3 regions of the Cognatiyoonia sp. IB215182 genome follow, and region 1 is predicted to be linked to each of the others. Evidence: riboswitches for the same ligand, from Rfam matches in the RefSeq annotation. Region 1 holds a riboswitch; each other region holds the start of a gene.
The links. A riboswitch is a leader RNA that binds a small molecule or an ion and turns the genes downstream of it on or off. The one in region 1 is predicted to bind thiamine pyrophosphate.

Region 1 (7,344 bases):
TACCGGGTCATCGCGTTGCCTCGATCCATTCCTGCACCCGCGCCTCAGGGTCCGCATTCAGGGTGATGTCGGTCACGGCAGAGACGATATCGGCTCCCGCCCTAAACACACCCGCCGCGCGTTCAACCGACATACCGCCGATCCCCACCAGAGGCGTATCACCCACACGGGCTTTCCATTCCGTCACGCGTGGCAAACCCTGCTGATGCCATTTCATCTTTTTCAGTATCGTCGGATAGACCGGCCCTAAGGCGACGTAGTCCGGTGCCATGGCCAACACGCGCTCAAGCTCGTCATCATCATGGGTCGAGACCCCCAACTTCAGCCCCGCCTTACGGATCGCGGGCAGGTCGGCCGTGTCCAGATCCTCTTGCCCCAGATGGATCCAGTCACAGTCCAGATCGATCGCCGCCTGCCAATAATCATTCACCACCAGCACCGCACCATGGTCTCGGCACAGATAGCGGGAGGTGGCGATTTCGCGGTGCACGGCCTCGTCGGGCTGATCCTTGATGCGCAACTGCACCAGCTTCACGCCTACAGGCAGCATCCGCCGCAGCCAGTCGGAATGGTCGAAGATCGGATAGAACCGGTCAAGCCTCATGACAGAAACGCCTTGCCGATCACGGGAGTGGACGCCTCCGCCATGTCGCGCGCCTCAATCGGATCCGCGTCATAGGCAAGCCGCCCTGCCTCCACCGCGCGCATCATCGCGCAGGCCATCGCCACCGGGTCGCCCGCGCGGGCCACGGCGGTGTTCAGCAGGACCGCGTCATAGCCTAGCTCCATCGCTTGGGTGGCGTGGCTGGGGAGGCCAATACCTGCGTCGATGACCAAAGGCACGTCGGGGAACTCGGCGCGCATCGCCCGAAGCGCGTATTGATTGTTCAGCCCCCGGCCGGAGCCAATCGGGGCACCCCAAGGCATCAAAACCTGACATCCGGCATCAAGCAGGCGTTCGGCGACGATCAGGTCTTCGGTCGTGTAGGGGAACACGTCAAACCCCTCGTCGGTCAGGATACGCGCCGCTTCGACCAGCTCAAAGACATCCGGTTGCAGGCTGTCGGTATGACCGATCAATTCCAGTTTGATCCATTTGGTATTGAACACTTCGCGCGCCATCTGCGCCGTGGTGACGGCTTCTTTCACCGTATGGCACCCGGCGGTGTTGGGCAGGATATGCACGCCCAGGTCCTGAACCATTTGCCAAAATGCCTGGCCGCTGCCGCCAGCGCCCTCTCGGCGTAAAGAAACCGTGGCAACGCCCGCACCACTTTCGCGAAACGTCTGCTCCAAAATCGCGGGGCTGGGATATTGCGCTGTCCCTAGCATCAACGGGTTGGGCAGGTCTGTTCCGTAAAACGGTTTCATCTTCATCCGCCCTGCATCGGTGCGACGACCTCAACGCGGTCACCATCGGTCAGTTCAACGCTGGCGCGCAGGCCAGCAGCAACAAATTCTTCATTGACGGCGGTGGCGACGCGTCCGGAATACCCGCACTCCTGCAGAAGATCTGTGAGCGTCGTGGCTGCAACCTCGCGCGCCGTTCCGTTAAGCACAATCTTCATCGACCATCTCCGAGTGAATGTTATTTAACGCAAGGTCCGCCACGCCCTTGGCCAGCGCGGGAGCAAGCAGGTAGCCGTGGCGATAAAGCCCATTGGCGTAGATCGTGCCACCCCGCCTGCGAATACGCGGCAGGTTGTCGGGGAAGGCCGGGCGTAAATCGACCCCGATTTCCTGCACTTCCGCCTCGCCGAAGGCGGGGTTCAGCGCATAGGCGGCGCTGAGCAATTCCAGCATCGACCGGGCGGTGATCCGGTTGCTGTCCTCGCTTTCGATCATCGTCGCGCCCAGCATGTAGATCCCGTCACCACGCGGTACGATGTAAAGCGGGATGCGCGGATGCAGCAGGCGCAAGGGCCGGGTCAGAGAGACATCGGGGCAGCGGATCACCAACATCTCTCCCTTTACCCCCCGCAAATCGGGCAGCGCGTCGCGGGCGCTGAGCCCCCGGCAATCAATCGCGTTCGAAAGGCCTTCGGGCGCAGGTGTTTGGTGGAACACCACTCCGCGCTCAACGAGAGATTGATGCAAGGTTTGAAGTGCCTCGCGCGGGTTCAGGTTGGCTTCCGCCTCGAAGAAGAGGCCGTGAGGGAAGCCACGAAGATCAGGTTCAAGCTCGACGATTTTATCACCGACCTCGGTGAAGCCCTCTGTCCGACGCGCAAAGCGGCGCAGATCGGCTCGGTCCCTGCGGGCGGCGACCACCAACGTGCCTTTTCTTTGAAGGTCGACCTTGCCAGCCCACCAATCGATGGCCTGTTGACCAAGACGCAAAACCGGCTCGTCCGCGTTCTCGAACTCGCACCAGGGTGCCAGCATCCCGCCCGCCCACCACGAACAGCCATGGGGTCCGGGCGGCCCGGCGGGATCAAAGACCTGAACCTGCGCTCCGCGCGACACCAGCTCGGTCGCCACTGCAAGCCCCGCCACCCCGGCACCTATGACCGACCAAAGGCTCAAGTTTTGCCCGAAGCCGGCCAGAACCGGTGGAAGTGATGCACCGGGCCATGGCCGTTACCGACGTCCAGTTCGTCCGCAACCGCGATAGCGTCTTGCAGATAGCTATGCGACATCCCGGTGCTCCGCTTCCATGGGCACCGCGCAAAAAACTGCCTGCTTTCGCAAAGACCGTTCCCTCCGCCGGAATTGCCCGGATCAGGTTCGATGGGTTAGCGCAGTCGCGCCTCTCAGCCTTTCGCAAGGCACCCCAACGGTTCAAGATGCGGGTATCAAGTCGGCACGGATGAGTCAAACACATGCATATCTGTGACCACAGGCTGATTTGTGACTATCGTAAATAGTCGACTTACGCCGCCACCTACCTGATTGTGAGCTTAATGTTCGTTTTCCGTACTCCGAGGCAGCTTTAGATTTTTGCTAAGTGTTCAGATCCGCGGTCCCATTGATCATGACGAATACCTTACCATGCGGCACACCCAGCGTATCATTGATGCGTGTCTCTGGCAGGATGCGCATGAACGGCGGATGAATGGCTTAGACCAGGGGACGACCTGCCAAGCGAGGGCCTGCTACTGGCCGAGCTTCTCAACCAAGCCTTGCCGTGCCGGGAACAGCTGCGTGCGGGTGATATCGTGTTCAGGATGATGCGATGAGAGGCCCTGTCGAGACGGCAATTGCTCACTAAGGTCCGTCAGGGCTGGCTTGATGCAGGCTATATGATCAAGCGCGGGGCGACACTGCGATCATCCTCTTACATCCTGCGCATATTGCAGATGATTCCGGATGCAACACGCATCTGCGACACGGATGATCTCGACGAGGACGCGCAAATACAGGCGCTGCAGGACATGATCCGACAGCGGATGGCAAGCACCACTGATTGAGCGGAGAAACCAAATGCGCGGCATGACCGCTGTTACCGCGTATTCCTTTCGGCCATCGCGATTATCACGACTGTCATCTACTTACGATGGTGCTTGAGTTCAAGATATCACCATAGACGATAGCTATCTAAACATACAAACACAGTATTTCCCAATGCTGCAACGAGGTCGTATGCAGAAATAACGATTTGCCTGAGTGTATTCGAAGGCAAAAGAAAAACTGGAATGCTACCTGTGGGAAAAAGGCGCGAGTTGTTTTTACGTGATTCCTTTTCCCAGCGCATTTCTTGGTTTTAAGAATAGGAAGTTCAGGTGTGTGTATTTCAACAGAAATCTGTCTGAAGATTCGTCCAACGACTGCCATAAGTTGCAGTGAATTAAGCCTTTGGTTGCGAGCATTGCGAATGGCCGCCAACGGATCGTACCTGACATCGGGGCAAAGCGGTGAGTTATGTTCACCTCTTGTCGGTGGGCGTTAAGTCTTCCGCGCAAAATCGATCGAGACCGTTAGAAATAGGAAAATATAGGGTATGTACCCAATGCACGTAATAATGCAGCCTAGCTCTCACTTGTCGATGGTTGGTTATAAAGCAGTCTTCAATTTGCTTGGGTCTGAGCAGTCAGACAAGAAAGATAACGGATTAGGGGATGCGATGATTACTGATGCCGATGCAAAGAGGCAGATTTTTGTGTGGGCCAGACACCGAGCAGGGGAAGCTGCCGGCAAAGAAAGAATCTTCCAAACTCCAGCCGGGGTGCTATCCAATGCGTGGCGCAGAGATCCGGGGCAAACGCCCTCTTGCAAGGCGGCGAAGACAGAGACGTGCTGCTGATAGCGGGCTTGAGCCTGCCCTGAAACATCAGGCAAAGCCAGTGAATTTGAATTTGGAGCGAAGAGACTATGCCGTATATCGTTAACAACCTCGTGCGCGAAGGTACGCAACACGTCATCAGTTGTATGGGGGCCGAGCCAGCTGTAGAGCCAACGCCCTGGCTCAGTGCGATGCTCACGAAAGGCAGATCGAACTTCGACAAGCCCGGCGAGCAGATGCCGCTGACCGAAGAATTGCGCGCGCAGCTACCGCATACGGTAAGGGTTGAGAAGCCACCCGAACAGGGCGTGCCTGATATCTTTGAATGCCTGTGGGTCGGGAACATCGTTAGTGAGCGTTTGAAAGCCAAGCTTGAGGAGCTTGAGCCCGGAGCGCACGAGTTTTTTCCCGTAACCGTCAAGCGGGATGATGACAGTGAGACCTTTGGTACTTGGTATATCCTCTATCTGCACCAGAAACCTGACATAATTGATCATGACCGAACGCTCTATGCAGGCGAGATTGGTCAGGATATCGGGCCCGGTGCGGAACGGGGCCTGGCATGCAACTTTGGTTTTAAATACGTCGTCAACCCCAAAACGGCCGACCGGGACGTCGGCGGGCCATTGATCAATTTCAAACCCGGTGGATTGGCGGGCCGTCATCTCTGGCGCGGGACAGTAGGAAACCCACAGTATTTTGAAAGCAGCCCGGCAGGTCGTTATCCGGGTCATATGTCGTACACAGATCATCTGGGAAGGAAACTTTTCGTTTCCGATGAATTGGCCCAGTTTTTTGAAGATGAATCCATAACCGGCTGGAAACTCGTCAAGGTTATCGAGGAGCCGGTGTCCTGGTTCTTTGAGCAAAAAGAGAAGGGGGCCGTAGCATGACCACAATCGTAATTGACGGTCAGACTTATGATGTCGAGATCAGTGCAACAAATCATATTGGGTATTCTGATGTAAACAACAACTTTTCAGACGCCAACGGGTTGCCCAAATATCAGGTCACCGCAGTAGTCAATGGCCAGACTATGACCCAGACGGTCACAGCGAAGGCATGTCGTCGTTGTGGATGCGAAACCTACAAACGGTCGGTATCGTAATCGTCGGCCTGCCCTGAAACATCAGACAAAGCCAGTGAATTTGAATTTGGAGCAAAGAAACCATGCCATACATCGTTAACAACCTTGCGCGTGAAGGTAAGCAGCACGTCATCAATTGTATGGGGTCTGAACCTGCGATGGAGCGAACTCCATGGCTCAGCTCAATGCTGACTAGAGGTAGATCTTTATTCGATAAACCCGGCGAGCAGATGCCGCTGACTGAGGAAATGCGCGCGCAGGTACCGCATACTGTGAAAGTGTCAAAGCCGCCTAAACAGGGCGTTCCGGACATCTTTGAGTGTTCAGGTATAGGATACATCGTTAGTGAGCGTTTTAAGGCCAAACTTGAGGAGCTTGAGCCCGGAGCGCACGAGTTTTTTCCCGTGACTGTCAAGCGAGATGATGACAGTGAGACGTTCGGCACTTGGTATATCCTCTATCTACACCAGAAGCCTGACATAATTGATCATGACCAAACGCTTTATGCAGGCGAGATTGGTCAGGATATCGGGCCCGGCGCGGCGCGTGGCCTGGCGTGCAATTTTGGCTTTAAATACGTCATTGACCCCAAAACGGCTGACCGGGACGTCGGCGGGCCATTGATCAATTTCAAACCCGGTGGATTGGCGGGCCGTCATCTCTGGCGCGGGACAGTAGGAAACCCACAGTATTTTGAAAGCAGCCCGGCAGGTCGTTATCCGGGTCATATGTCGTACACAGATCATCTGGGAAGGAAAATTTTCGTTTCCGATGAATTGGCCCAGTATTTTAGCGATGAAGCCATAACCGGCTGGAAGCTCATCAAAATCATTGAGGAGCCGGTGTCCTGGTTCTTTGAACAGAAAGAGAAAGGGGTCGTAGCATGACCACTATCGTAATTGATGGACAGGCCTATGATGTCGATATCAGCGTAAAAAACCATATTGGGTATTCAACCGGCAACGTGAACTTTTCAGACCTGAACGGGGTGCCCAAATATGAGGTGACTGCGCAAGTCAATGGCCAAACCATGACCCAGACGGTCACATTCGCCGCGCATCATATCATTCCAATCAGTGTTTTAGATGATGAAAAGTCGAAAACACTTTTGAAAGCAATTGGATTTGATGCAAAGAACTTTGCCCAAAATGGTGTCGGTCTGCCGAACTTCGCGCCCGCCTCGTCGTCTACCAATGAACTCCTTGCTCTGAGTACCCAGTTTGGTGCAAGCCATACCGGCGCGCATGCAAGCTATAACATGCACATTGGCTCTACAGTCGAAGTGCTTGCAGATAAGTATGACGACCTTCTTGATAAAGGGACAGATCAGGAAATTGATAATTTCCTCAACAATGCCAAGGCAACGGTTAATGGAATGGTGGTGCAGATCCGTGCCGATCTGACCAATCCTCACAATGGCATCAGTTTACATCTAAATGATCCTGGCTATCAAATCGATGCTTATAGTGATCTAAAGCATCAAGTCGATGCGACAACAGGTGAGTTCAAAGCTGGCACTGCTTTTGGCGATAGTGACCTCGTCGCGGCAGGTGGAAAGCTGGGATCAGACAATCCGTTAATCACGGAATACCAGTGGTCAGGTGATAAAGAAATTGATCTGACGCAGGGACCTCAAACATTCGATGTTGAGAACTATCGCGCTGCGGATTTGGCCCATGGTGAGGCCTTGAACACGCGAATAGATGTCATGCTAGGCCGGTTCGATGTCACCAGGTCGGCGCTAAATGCAGCCGATAAGATTGATGGCAACGGCTCAACGATTATTAACTCTACGACCTACTTGGCCATTGCAACAGCTGTTTTAGGTCTTTCAATTCAGGAAGATATGTCTCCGGCTGACGCTGCTGCTGCAATGGGGTTGGATCTTGAAACAGTCGTGAGCGAAATCACAAAAGGCCTTGCCCAAGATGCTGCAGTCAGCGGTGTTGTCGCAGCACTGTCTGGGCCAGCAGCTCCAGGAACCGCCACTGTTGCGCAAGCAGTGCGGCAAGTTTGGAAAGCCTACCAGTCAGGA
Region 2 (7,344 bases), on a different contig from region 1:
CTTTGCCTCGGTCGAGCATATCATGCGCGACGTGAATGGCGGCCATATGATCCGCTATTTCCACCAGAACGGCGCGTCGCTGTTCTTTATCGCGGTCTACGCGCATATCTTCCGCTCACTCTACTACGGCTCATACAAGTCCCCGCGTGAGGTGACATGGGTCGTCGGCATGCTGATGTATGTGCTGATGATGGGCACCGCCTTTATGGGCTACGTGCTGCCATGGGGTCAGATGTCGTTCCATGGCACGGCGGTGATCACCGGCCTCTTCGGTGCGATCCCGTTCATTGGTGAATCGGTGCAAGTGTGGCTCTTGGGTACACCCAACGGTGCGATTGACCAGCCTGCGCTGAACCGCTTCTTCTCGCTGCACTACCTGCTGCCGTTTATCCTGCTGGGTTTGACGATTGTGCATGTCTGGGCGTTCCACACGACCGGCAACAACAACCCGACCGGTGTTGAGGTGCGGCGAACCTCAAAAGAAGACGCGGCAAAGGATACGTTGCCCTTCTGGCCCTATTTCGTGATCAAGGACCTATTTGCGCTGGCGATCATTCTGGCGCTGTTTGTGGCTGTTGTGGGCTTCATGCCGAACTATCTGGGCCACCCGGATAACTACATCCCGGCCAACCCGCTGGCGACACCATCGCATATCGTGCCCGAATGGTACTTCCTGCCGTTCTACGCGATCTTGCGCGCCTTTGACCAAGACGTCTGGCTCGTGATTGCGGTGAACTGGATCACCTTTGGGATCATCGACGCGAAATTTTTCGGCGTGTTGGCCATGTTCGGTGCGATCGTCGTGATGGCGCTGGCACCGTGGCTGGACACATCCACCGTGCGTTCCGGCCGGTATCGCCCCATGTTCAAATGGTGGTTCTGGCTGTTTGTGGTGAACTTCGTGCTGCTGATGTGGGTCGGTGCACGCCCGGCAGAGGGGATCTATCCCTACATCGCGCTGATCGGGTCGACCTACTGGTTCGCCTACTTCCTGGTGATCCTGCCGATCCTGGGTGTGATCGAAAAGCCCGATACGCCACCGGCCACCATCGAAGAAGACTTCAACGCGCACTACGCGCCGAAAGGTGACGGTGCAAAACCCGTCGCAAGCCCGGCCGAGTGAGAAAGGACCAAGAGTAATGTTCCGCAAACTATCACTCACCGCTGCCATGGCGCTTGCCCTCACCGCAGGGCAGGCCACTGCCGCCGAGCTGGAAACAGAGATCACCGATTATGCGTTTTCGTTCGAAGGGCCGTTCGGCAGCTTTGACCAGATGCAGTTGCAGCGCGGCCTACAGGTTTACACCGAGATTTGTGCGGCCTGTCATGGTCTGGAATATGTGGCGTTCCGCAATCTCTCGGATGATGGCGGCCCCGGCCTGCCGGAAGACCAGATGCGGGCCTACGCTGAGTTTTACGAAGTGTTCGATCAGAGCCTGTTTGATGGCGAAGGTGATTTTCGTCTGGCCACGCCAGCCGACCGGTTCCCCGCCTCTAGCCTGTCCACTGCGCCTGACCTGAGCCTGATGGCCAAGGCACGTGCAGGTTTTCATGGTCCTTATGGCACTGGTATCAGCCAGTTCGTGAACGGGATGGGCGGTGCGGAATACATCGCTTCGCTCATGACCGGTTATCATGAAGAGCCTGAATGCGCGCTGGAAGGCGAGCCGATGGACGGCTTTTACAATGTCGCTTTCGCGGCTGGCGGCTTCCCCGATAGCTGCAAGGACGAACACGGCAAGCACAAGGTGCCAGGCAGCTGGATCTCCATGTCACAGCCGCTTTGGGGTGATGATGTCGACTATGCTGACGGCACCGAAGCCAGCCTTGAACAGGCCGCTCAGGACGTCGCTGCATTCCTGATGTGGACGGCAGAGCCAAAGCTGATGGCGCGAAAGCAGGCTGGGCTGACAGGTGTGCTGTTCCTGACGGTGTTGTCGGTTCTGCTGTATCTGACAAACAAGCGTCTCTGGGCGCCGCATAAGGGCAAAGACTAATGTCGCCCGAATAGAATGCACGAAGGCCCGCTATCTCTAGCGGGCCTTTCTTTTTGGCGAGCTCGGTTTCAACCTGCCCCAAGATAATCGGTGAGGGCCTGCGGCGGATTGGCGAAAAGCGTTTCTGTCTGCACGGGCGGCGCGGCGATGCCGCCAGCGACCAGCACCACCTGATCGGCGATCCGCTTTGCATCCGCCGGATCGTGAGTCACCATGATCAGCGTTCGCCCGGCCGCCCGCAGATGCCCCTGCACAAGATCAAGCATCTCGTCCTTCAGGCCGGGTCCGAGTGCGGCGAAAGGTTCGTCGAGCAGCACAACAGGCCTATCCGCCAACAACACACGGGCAAGGGCCGCGCGGCTTTGCTGCCCGCCGGATAGGGCGGCCGGTTTTCGGGCTTCGAAACCGTCCAAGCCGACTTGCGCTAGAACGTCCGACACTTTTGCTTTCTCGTCTGTGGTCAGCCGCAGATGAGGTCGCAATGCCAGGCCGACATTCTGTCCGATGGTCAGATGCGGAAAAAGGTTGTTGTCCTGAAACAGCACACTGGTGGGCCTGGCGCCTGGTGCCGTCCGGGTCAGGTCCTGCCGCTCCCAAAGGACTTGCCCCGACTCCGGCGCCAGAAACCCGGCGAGTGCGGCCAGCAATGTCGATTTGCCTGCACCCGAAGGGCCGATAAGGGCCGTGACCTGACCCGGTGTGAAGGCTAGATCGGCCTGTAACGTGAAATCACCCTGCCGCAATTCGAGCGCTTTACAGGTCAGCATCTGTCCGACCTCCGCGATCACATATCCAGAAGAGCGATAGACTGAGTGCCAGAAGCACCAGCGCGGCACTCGCCGCTGCTTCCATCCGGTAGGCGCCCATGAGGCGATACATCGCAAAGGGCAGTGTTTCTTGTGCCTCGCCCGCGAACAGCGTGATGACGCCGAGATCGCCCATGGAAAGGGCCGCCGCGAGCCCTGCCGCAAAACCAAGCGGACGACGGATGCGTGGGATCACAACGATGCGTAGCCAGGACCATCCTGTGAGGCGCAGCGACAGGGCGAGCCTGCCGAAATCCTCGCTCACCGCCGCGACCGCCGGTGCGATTGCGCGCAAGGCAAAGGGCAAGGCCAGTACTGCATTGACCAGCATTGTCACGATCAGCGCCACATCGGCGGGCCGGATGAACGGAAACACGATCAGGAACGCGCCGGTTCCGACCACGAGGCCCGATGCCGCCAAGGGCAGGACGCCAATGATGGCGACCAAAGCGCCGCCGTGCAGTGAGAGGGCGAGCGCCATGGCCACGCATAGGATGGCAGAACCGGTTGCGACCAGGACAGAGCGCAGCGCGGCATCCCAGATGCTCGGCGGCAAGTCCATGAGGCCGGGCAGACCGCGCAGAACGACCATGGCCAAGGGAACCAGCAGGAACAGGGCCGCCGCGGCGATCATCGCGTAATCCAGCGCAGGCCAGCGCAAATCCCAGCGTTGGACAACGCGATCCAGCCCTGCCCCCATCGCGTCGATGATGCTGATGCGCCATGCGACAAAGGCAGCCAGCACGCATAGGCCGAATTGGATGCAGGCCAGCAACGCCGCGCGGCCCAGATCGAAATCAAACCGCAGCGCCTGGTAGATTGCGAGCTCCACCGTCGTTGCGCGCGGCCCGCCGCCCAGTGTCAAGGCCACGGCGAAGCTGGTCAGACAGATCAGGAAAATCACGAGAAATGCGCTGGGCGCGACGGCCCGCAGCATCGGCCATTCCAGCATGCGCCAAACCGAGGCGTTGAGTGTGGCCGCCAGACGAAACCGCTCTGCCGGGATGGCGAGCCAGCCTTGCAAAATTAGCCGAATGGCGAGCGGGAGGTTGAAGAAGACATGAGCGAGGACGACACCGTGAAACCCGAAGATCGAGATAGGCTCAAAACCCAAGCCGGTGAGCGCGCTGTTGAGGATGCCGCCACGCCCGAACACGGCCAAGAGACCCAGGACGGCGACGATAACCGGCAACAGGAACGGCGCGCCGAGGAGCGTGATCAGGAGCTTGCGCCCAACAAACCGCCGCCGCGCCAGCGCACGGGCGACGGGGATGGCCAGAAGCACGCTCAAAGCCGCTGAGACAAGCGCTTGGCTTACCGTAAACCGGATCGCCGCCCAGTCAGCGGCAGCCAACCCGCCTTGCCATTCGGCCCGCCACGCCACGGCAGCCAGCGTGCCCAGCGTCAGCAACAGGACCAGCGCCGCCGCAACGGCGCCGGGCCAGGCGGGTGTTATCGCGACAAGGCTGCGCGCCATTCGTCCAGTGCCGCATCACGCTTGGCTGCTGCGTCTTCCGGCGACAAAAGCAGGGATTTCGCGGGTGTCAGCAGGGTGTCAAAGCCGTCCGGCAACCCATCCGCCGGGGTGACGGCGGGGTACATCCAGTTGGTGGTGGGGATGATGCTCTGGAACGCGTCCGAGACCATGAAGGCCAGGAACTGATCAGCGAGTTCGGGTTGATCGGTGCCTGCGACCTTTCCGGCCACTTCGACCTGCATGTAATGCCCTTCGTCAAAGCCCCAGGCGACCTTGCTCGCATCATCCTCGGCGATCAGGTGGTAGGCGGGGGAGGTTGTGTAGGACAGAACCGCATCCGCCTCACCATCGAGGAACATGCCATAGGCCTCGGACCAGCCGGGGGTGACGGTGACGACGTTGTCGGCGAGGTCGGCCCAGAGGGTGTCGGCCTCATCGCCATAGGCGGTCTTGACCCACATCAGAAGGCCGAGGCCCGGTGTGGATGAACGGGGGTCCTGGATCACGACTTGGACATCGCTGTCGGCGAGTGCCTGCAGGGAGGTGGGCGCGTCGTCGCCTGCATTGCCGACAAAGGCGAAATAGCCCCAGTCGAATGGCAGGAAGTCAGGGTCGGTCCAGTCAATCGGCAGGCTAAGATCGGCGGTGACCCCATGCGGTGCAAAAAGGCCGGTGTCGCGCGCGGCGGCCGTCAGGTTCGTATCAAGCCCCAGCACGATATCGGCGTCGGTGCGTGGCCCTTCGAGTTGCAGGCGTGCCAGCAAGGCGGCCCCGTCACCCGCGCCGATGAATTGCAGATCGCAGGTGCAGGTTTCCTCAAACGCGGCCTCAACCGCGGGGCCGGGCCCCCATTCGCTGACGAAACTGTCATAGGTCATCACTTGCAGCACCGGGGTCTCGGCCCATGCAGCCGAAGCAGCAAGGGCAAGTCCCGCGACAGCTGGCAGATAGATCGGTCTTGGCATCTTATCCTCCAAATGCGACGGGCGGATTGGGGGTAAGCGGGATTGCCATACCTTCCCTCCGCCGGTCTTAACCGGTTCAGGTTCAACGGGTCCGCGTGGTACGCATCTCAGCCGGATTGGCCCCCCGAGGTGACATTCTTGCTATGGGAAAAATGCAGTAATCACAAGATGGAACTGGCTTTTTGGCGCCCCATAAAGTAACATGTATTCACATCCAAAATTCAGGAGAAAGGAGGCGCCCATGGGGGAACGCGACTAATTATTTTGTGCCTTGAGCTAACATTTCTTTGGCTCGTCTATTACGCCTTTGGTCTGGCCACGACATATGACATCCCAATCTGGGCCACCGCATTGCTGGTAATCATCGTGGACCGCATCGTGACCTTCATCACATCATCTGCCAAGCGCCGACGCGACCGATTGCGAGAATAGCTTGGCTTTCCGCAAGGTGCTGGTTATCTGACCGTCAGTCAGGAGCCCGCCTATGTCGATCAACAGTTTTGGCCATCTTTTTCGGTTCACAACATGGGGCGAAAGCCATGGGCCCGCGCTGGGCGCGACCGTGGATGGCTGCCCGCCGCAGGTGCCGCTGGAACCGGCGATGATCCAGCAATGGCTCGACAAGCGGCGGCCAGGGCTGAACAAGAATACGACCCAGCGGAATGAGCCGGATGCGGTTGAAATCCTGTCGGGCGTGTTTGAGGGGCAGACGACGGGGACGCCGATCCAGCTGATGATCCGCAACACCGATCAGCGGTCGAAGGATTACGGCGATATCGCGAATACGTTTCGCCCGGGTCACGCCGACATCACCTATCACCAGAAATACGGGGTGCGGGATTATCGCGGTGGGGGCCGGTCTTCAGCGCGTGAGACGGCGTCGCGCGTGGCGGCGGGTGGTGTGGCGCGTGAGGCGATTAGGGCGATTGCGCCGAATGTGCAGATCAAGGGTTACATGACCCAGATGGGTGCGAAGCAGATCGACCGGTCGCGGATGGATTGGGCGCAGATTGATCAGAATGACTTCTTTTGCCCCGATGCGGAGGCCGCGAAAGAGTGGGAAGAGTACCTGCAATGGCTGCGCAAGGACGACCATAACTCGGTCGGTGCGATCATTGAGGTGGTGGCGCGTGGCGTGCCTGCCGGGATCGGGGCGCCGGTCTATGCGAAGCTCGATACCGATCTTGCCGCCGCGATGATGTCGATCAACGCGGTGAAAGGCGTGGAGATTGGTGAGGGGATGGCCGCCGCCGCGCTGACGGGGCGGGACAATGCGGATGAGATTTTCATGGGACAAGGCGGGCCGGAATACAGCTCCAACCACGCGGGCGGCATCCTTGGCGGGATCAGCACGGGGCAGGATATCGTCGTGCGGTTTGCGGTGAAGCCGACGTCATCGATCCTTTCCCCGCGCAAGTCGATCCGCATGGATGGGACCGAGACCGAGGTGATCACCAAGGGGCGTCACGACCCGTGCGTCGGTATCCGCGCCGTCCCGGTGGGTGAGGCGATGATGGCCTGTGTGATCCTCGATCACCTGCTCTTGGATCGTGGCCAAACGGGTGGCGTGCGCGGCCAGATTGGTTAGGGACGCCCCCTAGCTGGCGGTGCTCGCCTCCAGCGCCGTATCCATCAGCGCCTGAATGTCGCGCTGCGATGTGCGGGCGACGATGCGGCCAAGCTCTGCGTCGCCTTTCATCACAACAAGTGTCGACCGGCGCGGGATGTTCAGTTCTGTGGCCAGTTCGCCACGGCCATACTCGTCCCAATCGACGTTGATGAATGTGATGGCTGCGTCATAGGCCGGATTGTCGGCGCGCAACTGGCCGATCACACGTTCCTGCGCCCGGCAGGTCGTGCACCAGGAGGCTTTGAAATCGACAAAGACGGTCTCACCCGCCGCCAGCCGTTCGCGGACCAGGCCGGGGGTGTAATCGAGCGTTTCGCTGGCTCTTGCGGCCATCGGTGCGACTGCCACAGCGGCGGATAGCGCCATAAACTCACGACGTTTCATCAATCTCTCCTTTGTCAAAAGCGGACCGACAGGTCCTGTAGCCAGAATGGCAAGCGGTCCAGCAGCCAGATTTCGGCCATCTGGT
Region 3 (7,344 bases), on a different contig from region 1:
AGCAAGGCGAATTCCAAGGCCCCAGAACCGGTCTGAGCGGCCTTGAACTCAGCGTTGACCGTATCCTTGACGACTACGGGTTTGTCGACGTGGATCCCACCACACTTGATCTTAGCACGCTCGTCGAGATCATTGACGTCGAGAAGAATGATGAAGAACGCGCAGGGTCGACCCGCGGCGGCATCCAGGCAGCTCTCAACCGGTGATTTCAACAGAGCCAATAGCAAAGATGCCCATCGCCCTATTTTGGGCGATGGGCGTATTGTATTATTGAAGGCCACGTGAGCTCCCTCAACTCTCATGTTCCCTGGGTTAGTGACGACCTTATGCACTTCATACAATCAAAGCGTGCGATACAATTGGTCTCATGGCACTTCAGTACGTATCTGCGAAATGCATCTGTTAGTCGGCGCAGCTAACTAATGCATGAAAGACGCCGAACCAAATGAACAGGCTCAGAAACACCGAGTTATTAGTCATTCCTATTTTGGAATTCCTCAAAGCTCAGCTTTCCAGAATAAACCTATTCTAATTAATTGCTGTGAGGCATACTCATGGCTTTATGGACGGTATCGAGCAACGGTCGCCGAAACGGTGGTAAGCGGCATAGCTATTTTTTGGTTGGCCCTACATTTGCTGCGCATGCTCAACCAAGTAGTCAATCAACAGTCGTACCGACGGGATGCTTGAACGTCTGGGCGGAAATACAGCAAAGATTTCAATATTCCCCATACTAAACTCTGGCAGAATCGAGACGACGCCGCCGCCACGCACTTGTTCGTCTCCAAAACGAGCCGGGAGCATCGCAATGCCAGCGCCGGAGGCGATCATGCCGAGCGCGACGGTTGGATCACCCACCGAAATCTGCGGTGGTGTATCAAAAACAAGCTTCGTCGAGTCGCTGTCATCGGACAGAACCCAGTCTCGTGGCACCCCAGGCACATCGATACAGACCCGCGGAAGGTGGACGATTTCCGACAAGTCATCGACCGGATTTGAGCGCGCGAATTCGGTACCGCAGTAAAGGCGCATCGGGGTGGAGACAATCCGCTTCGCGATCAGGTAGGGCTCTTCTGGCCGGCCGAGGCGAAGGACCACGTCGAGGTCTTCGGTCAGTGGATCAGGGCCGGACCCAGCGACCTCAATATGTGCCTTCACTTTTGGAAACTCGGCCGTCAAACGTGCCACAACTGGGCCAAGCAGGTATTGCCCGCTCAAAGCGCTGGCAGCGACGCGAAGTGTACCGCGCGGCTGTTCCGTAACGGCCCTCAGCAATTCATCTGCTTGACTGCCTGCTTGCGTGGCCCTGCGTGCGACGTCGAGAAGTGTTTCGCCAGCAGCGGTCAGACGTAGACCCGTGCTGACCCGATCAAACAGATGTCCACGCGCTCGTTCTTCCAGTCTACTGAGAGCCCGTGAAAGCGTTGCTTTTGAGATGCCAAATTGGCGTTGTGCCGCACTGACGCCACCGGCTTCAGCGATGAGATAAAAATTCCGAAGATCATCGAGACCAATTGCTGACCTCATTGGCATGGTTGTTATCCTCCGGGCTTACGGCGGCACTGAACTGGTGCGTATCGGCGAATGAATGGGCCGTTGGTGAAGACCAAACGACGTAGCGCGACACGGCTTTCCGTTCCCAAAATGAAACACTAGAATCCTGAAGCGCGTTACTTCTGAAACAACCGAAACGCGTCTCCTCTCTCACTCTACGCTGATTTAGTGGCTGAGATGGGCGCAAAAAAGGGGACGCCAGCCAAAAATGGCGAGGAGTTCTATGCTCCTAGCAGAGGACTATGCCAAGTTGATCGGGTCTCAGCATATGAGACCTTGGGCTCAAGCGCAGTACTGATCAAAGCCAAAGCGAAACCATGTCGGATTTGCAACTGCCCGTGCGTCCTTGCAGCATGTAACTGCAGTGCGGAGGATAAGATGATCTATGCAATCACGATTTATGGCGAACCGGGCGTGTTTGAGGCACTGCCTAAGGAACGACAGGACGATGTCATGTCAGGGCACGGCGCATTGCAAGACGCACTCAAGAACCGGGGGGCGTTTGTGTCGATGAAGCTGATGCCGCCCACATCTGCGGTGATGGTAGAACCGGCTAGGAACGACAGTGCTGCACCGCTGATCGTGGACGGACCGTTTGCCGAGACCAAGGAAAACTTTCTGGGCTTCTATGCTGCCGATTTCAAAGACCTTGATGAGGCGCTGGAATACGCGAAAATGATCTCGTCGCCCATCGCGCGGCTTGAGGTGCGGCCTGTTGCCTGGGCGGGGGGTGCATTGTCATCGGACTAGGTCATGTCAGACTGGCTTGACGCCACATTCGCCGAACAACGGCCCCGCGCCATCGCGGCGCTTACGCGGGTGTTTCGCGATATCGATCTGGCCGAAGAGGCCTTTGCCGAGGCTTGCGTAAAAGCCCTGATCGTTTGGGGCACAGATGGCGCGCCACGTGACCCGCTCGCCTGGCTACTGACCACGGCCCGCAATGCAGGCCTTGACCATCTACGCAAATCGCAGCGCCGCGCCGCGATCCTTTCGCGCCATAGTGAAGAGTTTCAGCCCTTGCCTGCAGAAACACCTGACCCGGACGAATTGCGCGACGACGTTCTGCGACTGCTTTTCATCTGCTGCCACCCCGAGCTTGACCGGCAGGATCAGATCGCGGTTGCTTTGCGGGTGATCCTGGGGCTCAGCGTCGCTGAAATCGCGAGCGGCTTTCTCGTCAAGCCCAAGACAATGGAACAGCGCATCACGCGTGCCAAAAGAAAGATCGCGGAAAACCCGGTCGCCTTCGAAACGCCCACCCCGCAAGAGCGTGGCGTGCGGCTCAGCGAAGTCTCTTTGATGATCTATCTGATGTTCAACGAGGGGTGGTCAACTTCGTCCGGGCCGGTTCAGATGAAACTGACATTGTGTGAAGAGGCGATCAGGCTCGCCCGCCTCCTGGTGAGGCTGTTTCCAGCGATGGGCGAACAATCTGCGCTTCTGGCGCTATTGCTGCTGCAGCATGCGCGCCGCCATGCGCGGATTGACGGGGATGGAAAGCTGGTCACGCTCGATGATCAGGACCGCAGCCTTTGGGACCGTTCGAACATCGCCGAGGCGATGGCGCTTCTGCAAAAGGCACAGCGCATCAACCATCGGGGCATCTACATTATCCAGGCCACAATCGCTGCCGCGCATGCAAGTGCGGCAACATCCGAAAAAACCGACTGGGCACTCATCGAGTCTCATTACGCCGCACTTTACGCGTTGCAGCCGACCCCGGTCGTGCGTCTCAACCAGATTGCGGCGCAGGCCAAGCTGCACGGGCCACGTTTTGCAATCAATGCTTTGGAAACGTTGACGGAGGATCTGTCCACTTATCGGTGGTTTCATGCAATGCGGGGCGGTCTGCTACAGGAGATCGGCGATCACCGTGCCGCGATTGCCGCGTTTGAAACGGTCCTAACGCTCACCCCTACCGCGCCTGAACGCGCCGCCGTCACAGACAAAATCGCGATCAGCCAAAACGAACTGGGCCACCTGTAGGGAAGCCGGCTGTACGCGCGTCCTTGGATCAGACCCGCATGTGGCGGGCGCAACCAAGGGAGAGAACCCATGAGTATTCTTGAGATGACAACGCTCGGCAATTCCGGCTGGATCGGCCATTCCGGCCCGGATCAAAAGGAAGCCAAAGCGTTTTATCAGGACGTATTGGGATGGAAGATCAATGACATGCCAATGCAGGACGGGTCGAGCTATTCGGCCGCCGTGATTGGTGAAACCGCGATTGGGGGCTTCTCCCCAATGCCCGAAGAAAAGGGTGCCTGGACGATCTATTTCACTGTCGCAGATGTTGATGCCAGCACTGCCAAGGCAAAGGCCAAAGGGGCAACCATCATCCAGCCGGCAATGGATATGCCCGGTGTCGGGCGCATGGCGACACTGACCGATCCGCATGGCGCGCGGTTTGCGCTGATCACTTACGAAAGCATGGCGTCGTAAGGCACTTCACCGGAAAGGAGAGATCAGATGGAAAACCTGCCCCATATCACGCTTGCCGTCGTCGCCGTCCTTGTGTTGATGAGCATCCCGATGGCTATTGCGGTTGGCCTGCGCCGGGCCAAGACCGGGATCCTTCTGTTGCATGGTGAGGATGACCATCTGTTGCGACTGATGCGCGCGCATGGGAACTTTGTGGAATATGTCCCCCTTGCGCTCGTGGCTCTTGCGGCGGCTGAGATTGCGGGCGTCGCCCCTTGGCTGGTGCTGGGCTGTGGCGGTGCGTTGATCCTGGCGCGCCTTGTCCATTATTTCGGTCTGCGCAAAGCAGCCGACAGCATGGGCCGTCTGATCGGGGCAGGTTTGACCAACATCACTTTGCTCGTCTTGGGGCTGGCAATCCTGTGGCAGCTTGGCGTGGCATTCTGATGCCGGTTGACGAAGGTCTCAACACTCGTTTGCGCAACGCATTGGCCGCCCATGTCGGGATTTCCGAAAAACAGATGATGGGCGGGCAGTGCTTCTTTTTGAACGGCAACATGCTGTGCGGGGCGCGGCGGCACATTGACGGCGTCGGGCGTTTCATGTTCCGCGTAGGCAAGGCAAATGAAGCATCGGCGCTTCTTGATCCAAGCGCGAACGAGGTCATCCATGGAAGCCGCAAGTTGGGCGGTTTTGTACGTGTGGACGCTGCAGATTGCGATGACACAGCCTTGCAGCGCTGGTTGCAGCTTTGCCTCGCCCACGCGGCCGCCCTTCCCGCAAAAGACTGATCGAGGATGCGATGACGCAATTTGACTGTTTCTCGCCGGACGCTCTGCATTTTTTGAAAGAGTTGAAGGCCAACAATACCAAAGACTGGTTTGCTGCGAACAAGGCACGCTATGAGGCGCAGCTCAAGGCGCCGGGTCTGCAGTTCGCTGATGCGATAGTTGGGGCACTGGCCGAGATGACAGGTCAGGACCACACCAGCAAAGTCTTTCGGATCCACCGCGATGTGCGCTTTTCCAAGGACAAGACACCCTACAATGCCCATTTGCACATGGCATTCACACCCGCTCAACAAACTAGCCAACCGCCGATGTGGTTCTTTGGCCTGTCGCCAGAGAGGCTGACACTTGGATGCGGTGTCTTTCAGTATGACAAGGAGAGTCTGCCGGCATTTCGCGCCGCAATGGGGGGCGGGACGGGTACCAAGCTGATCGCGCTAACCGACGATCTGTGCAAGCAAGGCTTCAGGATCGGCGAACCTGATTTGAAACGCGTGCCTGCGGGCTTTGATAAAGATCACCCAAATGCCGAAGCCCTCCGGCGTAAGGGGTTTGCCACCTGGATCGACAATAGCACGCCCGCCTCGGTTACCGAACGAGGCCTTGTCGGTCGAACAATCGCAGATCTGCGCCAACTGATGCCTGTATTTCACCTAATGTCCGAGATCGCGGCCGCAATGCAGCCAGACTGATCGCACCGCTCTGTTGACACTGCGGGGGCGCCCACTAGTCTCATTCACAGCCAGGGGCGCCGCGAGGCTGAGACGTACCCTTTGAACCTGAACCAGATAATGCTGGCGGAGGGAGGCAGGGTCAGCAGCCATGGCGGCCCCCGTCTTTCCGCTTGAGAGGAAAGACATGACAACACCCAACGCAGCACTCCAATCATTGCGCACGCAAGCACCGCTCGTGCATTGCATCACCAACTACGTCGCAATGAATGTCGCGGCCAATGTCGTCTTGGCAGCGGGCGCGTCGCCCGCAATGTTGCATGCAACCGAAGAAATCGCGGATTTTGTGCCTGTTGCGGGTGCCTTGACGATCAATATCGGGACGTTGTCCGCCCCTTGGGTTGAGGCGATGACAAAGGCGGCGGAAGCGGCGAATGCTTCGGCCAAACCTTGGGTCTTTGACCCCGTCGCCCATTTTGCCACGCCCTATCGTGCACGGGTGGCGCAAGACCTTTTGGACCTGCAGCCCACGATCATTCGCGGCAATGCTTCCGAAATCCTCGCCCTCGCCGGGGAAGGTGCTGCCGGAAAGGGGGCCGATAGCGGTGACAGCGTTCCTGCTGCGAAAGGTGCTGCCATTCATCTTGCGAAAGAACACGGCGCCGTCGTTGCCGTCACTGGCGAAACTGATTTTGTCACTGACGGCACGCGGCACGCGGAGATCAGCGGCGGTGATGCGATGATGCCCAAAGTCACGGCCTTGGGATGCTCACTGACCGCGCTCATCGGTGCCTATGCCGCAATCTGCACCCCGATGGACGCAACCATCGCCGCCCTTACCCACTTTTCCGAGGCGGGTGCGCGCGCAGGGCCGGGCACCAACGGGCCCGGTAGCTTTGCGGTGGCGTTTCTCGATCAACTTGCCGCCATTGCGCCCGGTGATCTGGATGAGGTCCGCGTGACATGGCACTGAACCCCAACGATCTTCGGCTTTATCTGGTGACGGACCCGATCCTTTGCGCCGAACATGGCGTCATTGGAACGGTCGCGGCGGCCGTTGCTGGCGGCGTCACTTTCGTGCAGTTGCGCGACAAGACAGCCAGCACCGCAGATCGGGTTGCGCTGGCCGGGGCGCTCAAAGATGCGCTCGCCGGCACGGGTGTTCCCTTTGTGATCAACGATGACGTCACCGCTGCCAAGGCGGCTGACGTGGACGGCGTCCATGTTGGCCAGGATGATATGGCCGCAGCAGAGGCGCGCGCCATCTTGGGGCCCGGCAAGATCGTCGGGCTGTCCTGCGAAAGCGCCGCCGCTGTCAGCGCCGTTGATCCGCGTATCGTCGATTATCTTGGCATTGGCACGGTCTTTGCGACGGCCACAAAAGCAGATCACAAACCGACAATCGGGATGGACGGCCTTGCCGCGCTGTGTGCGTTGGCGCCTGTTCCAACAGTGGCAATCGGCGGTCTGAAAGCCACACATGCACGCGACGCCCAGATGTCAGGGGCGGATGGGATGGCGGTTGTCTCCGCCATATGTGGCCAGCCCGATCCGGAGAAGGCAGCCAAAGAAATCAACCAAGCCATGGGAGATCTCAGATGATCCGCAACGTCTTGTCCATCGCAGGCTCTGACCCATCAGGCGGGGCGGGCATTCAGGCCGACATCAAGGCAATTTCCGCCAATGGCGCCTATGCAATGACCGCAATCACTGCGCTGACGGCTCAAAACACGCAAGGCGTTTCATGGATTGAATTGGTGCCGCCGGATTTTGTTGCGGCACAGATTGCAGCAGTCTTTGCTGATGTTCGCGTTGATGCGGTCAAGATCGGTATGATCGCAACGTCGGATATCGCCGCGACGGTGGCTGACGCATTGACGAAACATGCGGACAATGTGCCGGTCGTG

Region 2: it holds a riboswitch for thiamine pyrophosphate, as region 1 does, so the genes downstream of both, thiB (thiamine ABC transporter substrate binding subunit) here and SLH47_RS24330 (bifunctional hydroxymethylpyrimidine kinase/phosphomethylpyrimidine kinase) in region 1, are expected to answer to the same signal.
Region 3: it holds a riboswitch for thiamine pyrophosphate, as region 1 does, so the genes downstream of both, thiM (hydroxyethylthiazole kinase) here and SLH47_RS24330 (bifunctional hydroxymethylpyrimidine kinase/phosphomethylpyrimidine kinase) in region 1, are expected to answer to the same signal.

Annotation. Positions count from the first base shown of each region.
Region 1 covers NZ_JAXBMB010000021.1:28,296-35,639, reverse strand. The annotation lists gene SLH47_RS24355 (HesA/MoeB/ThiF family protein) at 1-11, opposite strand, end outside; gene SLH47_RS24350 (thiamine phosphate synthase) at 8-604, opposite strand; gene SLH47_RS24345 (thiazole synthase) at 601-1,371, opposite strand; gene thiS (sulfur carrier protein ThiS) at 1,374-1,568, opposite strand; gene SLH47_RS24335 (FAD-dependent oxidoreductase) at 1,552-2,526, opposite strand; partial or broken gene SLH47_RS24330 (bifunctional hydroxymethylpyrimidine kinase/phosphomethylpyrimidine kinase) at 2,523-2,636, opposite strand; TPP riboswitch at 2,682-2,786, opposite strand; gene SLH47_RS24325 (hypothetical protein) at 3,201-3,410, shown strand; gene SLH47_RS24320 (imm11 family protein) at 4,336-5,115, shown strand; gene SLH47_RS24315 (imm11 family protein) at 5,393-6,196, shown strand; gene SLH47_RS24310 (cadherin-like domain-containing protein) at 6,193-7,344, shown strand, end outside.
Region 2 covers NZ_JAXBMB010000005.1:327,943-335,286, forward strand. The annotation lists gene SLH47_RS12385 (cytochrome b) at 1-1,123, shown strand, start outside; gene SLH47_RS12390 (cytochrome c1) at 1,140-1,997, shown strand; gene SLH47_RS12395 (ATP-binding cassette domain-containing protein) at 2,066-2,764, opposite strand; gene SLH47_RS12400 (thiamine/thiamine pyrophosphate ABC transporter permease ThiP) at 2,751-4,280, opposite strand; gene thiB (thiamine ABC transporter substrate binding subunit) at 4,256-5,245, opposite strand; TPP riboswitch at 5,282-5,382, opposite strand; gene aroC (chorismate synthase) at 5,730-6,833, shown strand; gene SLH47_RS12415 (thioredoxin family protein) at 6,843-7,259, opposite strand; gene SLH47_RS12420 (cytochrome c biogenesis CcdA family protein) at 7,274-7,344, opposite strand, start outside.
Region 3 covers NZ_JAXBMB010000002.1:375,136-382,479, forward strand. The annotation lists gene SLH47_RS05535 (hypothetical protein) at 1-206, shown strand, start outside; gene SLH47_RS05540 (LysR family transcriptional regulator) at 628-1,533, opposite strand; gene SLH47_RS05545 (YciI family protein) at 1,933-2,304, shown strand; gene SLH47_RS05550 (RNA polymerase sigma factor) at 2,308-3,543, shown strand; gene SLH47_RS05555 (VOC family protein) at 3,613-3,999, shown strand; gene SLH47_RS05560 (MAPEG family protein) at 4,027-4,425, shown strand; gene SLH47_RS05565 (TfoX/Sxy family protein) at 4,425-4,769, shown strand; gene SLH47_RS05570 (TIGR02453 family protein) at 4,781-5,458, shown strand; TPP riboswitch at 5,501-5,589, shown strand; gene thiM (hydroxyethylthiazole kinase) at 5,625-6,410, shown strand; gene thiE (thiamine phosphate synthase) at 6,401-7,039, shown strand; gene thiD (bifunctional hydroxymethylpyrimidine kinase/phosphomethylpyrimidine kinase) at 7,036-7,344, shown strand, end outside.